DNA from 3 places in the Daquilactobacillus linshuiensis genome. Region 1 is predicted to be linked to each of the others. Evidence: predicted binding sites of a transcription regulator. Region 1 holds the regulator's gene; each other region holds the start of a gene.
What was found. Region 1 encodes HrcA, which represses chaperone genes, less so after heat shock. Its sites were predicted from a motif close to TTAGCACTCNNNNNNNNNGAGTGCTAA; they were not measured.
Positions count from the first base shown of each region.

Region 2: ACUV9F_RS01945 (ATP-dependent Clp protease ATP-binding subunit) is a predicted target of HrcA. The motif match lies at 1,293-1,319, and genes of this name have one in related genera.
Region 3: clpP (ATP-dependent Clp endopeptidase proteolytic subunit ClpP) is a predicted target of HrcA. The motif match lies at 1,346-1,372, and genes of this name have one in related genera.

Region 1 is NZ_CM128255.1:576,812-579,089, reverse strand. It holds gene grpE (nucleotide exchange factor GrpE) at 1-528, opposite strand, end outside; gene hrcA (heat-inducible transcriptional repressor HrcA) at 551-1,597, opposite strand; gene ribF (riboflavin biosynthesis protein RibF) at 1,690-2,278, opposite strand, start outside.
Region 2 is NZ_CM128255.1:363,938-366,215, reverse strand. It holds gene ptsP (phosphoenolpyruvate--protein phosphotransferase) at 1-816, opposite strand, end outside; gene ACUV9F_RS01950 (phosphocarrier protein HPr) at 816-1,082, opposite strand; gene ACUV9F_RS01945 (ATP-dependent Clp protease ATP-binding subunit) at 1,383-2,278, shown strand, end outside.
Region 3 is NZ_CM128255.1:427,945-430,222, reverse strand. It holds gene ACUV9F_RS02265 (alpha/beta hydrolase family protein) at 1-218, opposite strand, end outside; gene ACUV9F_RS02260 (DUF1310 family protein) at 199-609, opposite strand; gene ACUV9F_RS02255 (helix-turn-helix domain-containing protein) at 995-1,192, shown strand; gene clpP (ATP-dependent Clp endopeptidase proteolytic subunit ClpP) at 1,398-1,988, shown strand; gene whiA (DNA-binding protein WhiA) at 2,028-2,278, opposite strand, start outside.

The DNA.
Region 1 (2,278 bases):
ATATCCTTTTTGTAAAACTGAAACAACTGTATCTGCAGGATGACTATCATCAGCAGGAACAGTTTGAATAGCCTGATGAATTGTAGGATCAAATTTTTGATTTTCAGCTTTAATTTCTGTGACATCACTATTTTTTAAAGCTGTATTCAAACTTTTTAAAGTTAATTCAATTCCTTTTTTTAGCTGCTCACCATTGTCATCTGTAACTTCAACTTGTAGTGCACGTTCAATATTATCAATGACTGGTAAAATCTCTTTAGCAAGCTTTTGACCACCATATTTCAGCAATTGTCGCTGCTCTTTTTCAAAACGTTGATGCATGTTTTGAATTTCTGCTTGAGAACGTAAATACTTGTCTTCTAATTCTTGATTTTTTTGAGTTAACTCATCAAGAAGTTTTTCATTTTCATCAATAGTTGGTTCATTCTCTTTTTTTTCATCTATTTCATCACTTACTTCTTCTTTTGCTTCAACGACTGTTTCTTTTTGTTTCAAGTCATCTTCAGAAGGAAATTGTGATGAATCCATTTTCTTTTCCAAATGAATCCTCCTACTCATCATTAAGATCTTTATAATATTCGATCAGTTTGTTGGCTAATTCTTCTCTGAATAAACCGAGTAAACCAATCATTTTTGAATAAGGCATACTTGTTGGTCCTAACAACGCGATTAAACCTTCACCATGTATCCCTGCATCATACCTTGCGGTAATAATGCTGTAATTCTTAAATGCATCATTATCTAATTCTGATCCCAACTTAACATTTATTTCTTGATCACTTAATTCATTATTCAAAAGTGCTAATAAACCATCATTTTGATCAATAGTTGAGTATAAATTTCTGATTTGTTTTAAATCATCAGGATCAGCATAGTTCAATAAATTTAACTGACCATCAACAAAATATCTATTTCTAGCAGCTTTTTGAAAAACATCATCAAATAACTCGAGAAATCCATTAGTTGAATGCATATATTTTGATAGCATAATAGGAATATCTGTATGCAACTTCTTAACTACTTCATCTAAAGGCAATCCAACAAGTTCATCATTCATGATATTGACAATTTTTTCAATAATATCCGAACTTATTCCATCTGATATAGTATAAACTTGACTCTGAACAGTTCCTTGATTTGTGACTAACACAGCCATGAATTGACGACTAGTTAATGGAACAATTCTAAATCCTGTTAAATATGTTGAATTTTTTTCAGGTGATAAAGTAATCGCCGTATAACTAGTTAGATTCGACAAAATTTTTGCAGATTCTTGAATAATATCATCAATCTGATGAAAATGATGATCAAAATTTTGTTCAATTACTTTAGATGTTTGGTTTGAAACTTTAGTTGGCTGAACTAAATGATCAAGGTAATAACGATATCCTTCAACAGAAGGAACCCTTCCAGAAGAGAGATGTGTCTTTTCAATTAATCCTTGTTCTTCTAAAACAGCCATCTCATTTCTGATAGTTGCTGAACTTACTTTGATTGGAAGGTAATCCATTAAAGTCTTAGAACCAACCGGTTGACCTGTTTCAGTAAAGATTTTAAAAATTTCTTTTAAAATCAAATTCTGCCTATCAGTCAACATCTTGGCACCTCCTTTAGCACTCTTATACCACAAGTGCTAACAATGTAAAATATACCAATGTATAGTATAAGTGTCAAGTGATTAGCGACCATTTATTTATTATTTTTGAAATAATTTTCTGTATCAATTTTATCTTTGTCTAATTGTTCAATTAGCTTGTCAATCCCATCAAATTTAACTTCTTTACGAAGAAATTTTCTCCATTTTAAAGTTACTTTTTTTCCATAAATATCTTTATTGAAATCTAAAATATTACTTTCAACTACCAAATCCTTAACATCATCAAAAGTTATATTAAATCCAACAGACGTCATCGACGGATACCATATATTATCAATTTTTATTTCAGTTATATATACACCAATCCCAGGAATAAACTCTTTTTTATCTATATCAATATTTGCCGTAGGATATCCCAATGTTCTTCCTCTTTGAAATCCATGAACAACCTCACCAGTATTTTCGTAGATATATCCAAGTTGTTTATTAGCATTTTCAAGTTGATTGTTTTTCAAGTTATTTTTTATTGAAGTTGTACCAATCTTTTGACCACTAAATTCCATTTTGTCCACTTTAACAACATCAAATCTATTGTTAGCATAAGTAACTAATGTAGTCATATTAGCAATTTCTTTAGGTCCATAAGTGTAGTCAAAACCAGCAACGACTGTTTTAGCGTTT
Region 2 (2,278 bases), 210 kb from region 1:
ATCAAAATGTTTACCATCAGCGGTTATTGTTGCTTCATTCTTAAGTTTTTCCCACTCTAATTTTTGAGCAGCAAAATTTTCGGCCATTTTTTGATACTTTTGAATATCTGATTCACTTGGATCAACAATCAAATCACCGTCATTTCCATCAATGATCAATGTTTGTCCTTCAGATACTTCACTTGTAACTACATTAGTTCCAACAATTGCTGGAATTTCAAGTGAACGAGCCATTATTGCTGAGTGAGCAGTTCTTCCACCAATATTAGTTACAAAGCCTTTAACAAATTTTTTGTTAAGTTGAGCTGTATCACTAGGAGTTAAATCTTCTGCAACAATAATTACTTCTTCATCAATTAATGCTGGATTAGGTAGACTAACTCCTAATAAATGACTCATTACACGTTTTGAAACATCTCGAACATCCGCAGCACGTTCTTGCATATATGGATTGTCTGTCATAGATTCAAAAATTGTAATAAATTGTTTTGAAACTTCATCTAATGCTTGTTCAGCATTAATAGAATCATCTTTAATTTTTTGTTCTACTGCCCCTGTAAATTCAGGGTCAGCCAGAATCATCTTATGAGCATCAAAAACTTGAGCCTCTTCTTCACCAAGTGATTCAGCAGCTTTGTCTCTAATTGTTGAAAGTTCAGAATCAGACACTTCAAGGGCTGATTTTAATTTAGAAACTTCCTTATCAATGTCAGAAACATTTTTTGATTCAAATGATAAATCTGGTTGAACTAAAAGATAGGCCTTAGCTGTAGCAATTCCATCACTAGCAGCAATTCCACTAATAGTTTTAGTCATTATTCAGTTAATCCTTCTTTACTCATTGTTTCTGTAATAGCTGTCATTGCGTCTGCCGCATCATCACCTTCAGCAGTAATTGTTACATCTGATCCTTGACCAACACCAAGTGACATAACACCCATGATAGATTTTAAGTTAACTGATTTTCCGTTAAATTCTAAGTTGATATCTGAGCTAAATTTGCTTGCTGTTTGTACTAATAGTGTAGCTGGACGTGCATGAATTCCTGATTCTGCAACGATGTGAAATTGTTTGTTTTCCATAGTGTAATTACCTCACTAAACTTCCATATAATATTTTAGAAAAAGAAAGCATTAGCTTTCAATATTCAGATAAAATCGTATCATTTTTTTTATGTTTGGACAAGTGTTTTCTATTTTTTGATAATCGATTACAAGCCCAATATATCAATATTCAGAAGTTGTGAAATCTCGATGAAAACATGCACCATCATTTTCAGAAAATTGCAAGTCTTAGCACTTGCATTATACGAGTGCTAATTATATAATCTCTTTATATCCTGATATTGGATATAAATAAACTTATGAAAGGCAGGGAAATGTATGCTTTGCCAAAATTGCAATATAAGAGAAGCTACTATACATCTCTACACAAGCGTTAATGGACAACGCACAGAAGTAAATTTATGTCAAAATTGTTATCAACAATTACGTAATCAACAAGCAAATATGTCAAATAATCCATTTGATATGAATGATTTTGGTGACCTATTTAGTGCTATTAATAATAATGGTTCACAAAATAGTTCTTCAGCCGATGATTTTTATCGTACACAATCTCAAGGACCTACGAATGGTGGAAATAATACAAATGGAAATTCCGTTCTTTCACAATTTGGTGTTGATTTGACTCAACAAGCAAAAGACGGACATATTGATCCAGTAATTGGCCGTGATAGTGAAATTGAAAGAGTTATTGAAATATTAAATAGAAGAACAAAAAACAACCCAGTATTAATCGGTGAAGCTGGTGTTGGTAAAACTGCAGTAGTTGAAGGATTAGCACAAAAAATTGTCGATGGACAAGTTCCTCAAAAACTATTGAAGAAACGAGTTATAAGATTAGACGTCGTTTCACTTGTACAAGGTACTGGAATTCGTGGACAATTCGAACAAAGAATGCAAGAACTCATTGACGAATTACAAAAAGATAAAAATATAATCTTATTCATTGATGAAATTCACGAAATTGTTGGCGCTGGTAATGCAGAAGGTGGAATGGACGCAGGAAATGTTTTAAAACCTGCTCTTTCTCGTGGTGAATTACAATTAGTTGGTGCCACAACTCTTAATGAATTTAGAACAATCGAAAAAGATTCAGCATTGGCTCGTCGTTTACAACCAGTACAAGTAAATGAACCTACCGTTGAAGAAACAATAAAAATTCTTAACGGTTTAAAGCCAAAATATGAATCATATCATAATGTTAAATACACGTC
Region 3 (2,278 bases), 150 kb from region 1:
GATCCGCGATAAATAATTGCAATATTTTTTGATTTTTTTATTTTCTCGGTTTTAGTAGGTGTAATAACATAAGCCTGTTGACCACTACTATCTGTTACTACTTTTCTAACGTAACCAATATTTTTACCATTTACAACTATTGGACTATTCTTTTTCAATTTTTTATAACCATTTTTAGTGAATTCAATTCTTTCATCATCACTTAATTTTTTCCACATTATTTTGTCCCTCAGTTAAAAAATCATCCAACTCACTAGAATAGGTTCCAGAATCTGCTTTTAATTTATTATTATATTTATTCAATCCTATATCAAAATCAAATTTTTCATTGTCATTAACAAATCCTATTACATCAATTCCGCCCATAGGATTATGCACAATCTGATCATACTGAATAGTAATTTTTTTTATTTTTCCATTTTGCGTAAAAGCGTTTTTGTCTATCTTCTTAAAAAAGCTGTTTATTGCTTTTTGTCCTTCATCACTTTTAACTACTTTAACCATTTCTTCATGAAATCTAACATTATCCATATGAATCTTCACCCCTATTCCAATTACTATTATTGCTAAACTTAATATTACAATTAGGATTTTTCTTTTCTTATTCATTATTAACCTCATTTATAAACAGAATATAGCATAAGATTTTATTTACTTAAATAGACACAGTTAACTATTCCGATACACAACAAAAAACTATTCATAAATGGAACTTGTAACACTAGATACATATATATATCCTTCAGAAACTCTTTAATTATTGAGTCAAATCGGGAAAGTTTATATTCAACATTTGCCAAAACAATTATTAAAAATATGTAAATCATCATATAAATTTATAAGTATGTCGTTTTTTTATATTTTTCTCCTATACCCCCAAAAATATTATTACTATATTCAGTTATTTATTTTTATAAAAACCGATATTGTCATTATTAAAGAGTGTTAGAGGAATAAAGATGATAACTGATATAAATTTAAACATAGGAAAAAAATTCAAGAAATCAGAAAAAAGAAAAAAATAACTCAAGAAAAGCTTGCAGAGTTAAGCAACTTATCAATTAACTACATTTCAAAAATTGAAAGAACTGATGGTCAAAATATTAGTATTAAAAGCTTATTTGCCATTTCTGAAGCCCTTGAAATAAATCCTTCAGAACTATTGTCACTTGAAAATCCTAAAAAAATTTAGGATTTAATACAAGAAAACTAATTGAATTACTATCCGACTTAGATAATAATTCAGCCGACAACATAAGTAAGCAATTTCTAAAACTAATTGAAGATATAAACCATTTGCAAATTTAACACTTAAAATTTGACCGTATTCAATTACTGTGTTAAATTAGCACAGTACTTATAAGAGTGCTAAAAAATTATAGGAGGCGCTAATTAATATGTTAGTACCAACAGTTATCGAACAAAATTCACGCGGTGAACGCGCTTATGATATATACTCACGTCTTTTGAAAGACAGAATCATCATGCTTTCAGGAGAAGTTAATGATCAAATGGCTAACACTATTATTGCTCAATTGCTTTTCCTAGATGCACAAGATTCAGATAAAGATATTTCTATTTATATAAATTCTCCTGGTGGATCTGTTACAGCTGGACTTGCTATTATGGATACTATGAATTTCGTTAAGTCAGATGTTCAAACTATAGCTATGGGTATGGCTGCATCAATGGCAAGTGTCTTATTATCATCAGGTACTAAAGGTAAAAGATTTGCTCTTCCAAATTCAACTGTTCTTATTCACCAACCATTAGGTGGTGCCCAAGGACAACAAACTGAAATTGAAATAGCTGCTCGAGAAATCTTGAAGACTCGTGAAAGATTAAATCACATCTTGGCTGATAACTCAGGGCAAACTTTTGAAACACTTCAAAAAGATACTGATCGTGATAATTACATGACAGCTCAAGAAGCTAAAGACTATGGTTTAATTGATGAAATCATGGTAAACAAAGAAAATAAAAAATAGACGATTTAAAAAGACGAGAATCTAAATTCTCGTCTTTTTTTATACACTTCTCGCTTCTTGTGCTATTTGATTTATTTTTCTTAACCGATGATTAATACCAGATTTTGAAATTGCACCAGATGGCACCATATCGCCAAGTTCTTTTAATGATACTTCGGGATTTTCTAATCGAATCTGTGCAATTTCGCGTAATTTTTCAGGAAGACTATCAAGTCCAACCGTATTGGACAAGAACTTAATATTTTCAATCTGTTTTGCTGCTGCACTAACTGTTTTATTTAAATTTGCAT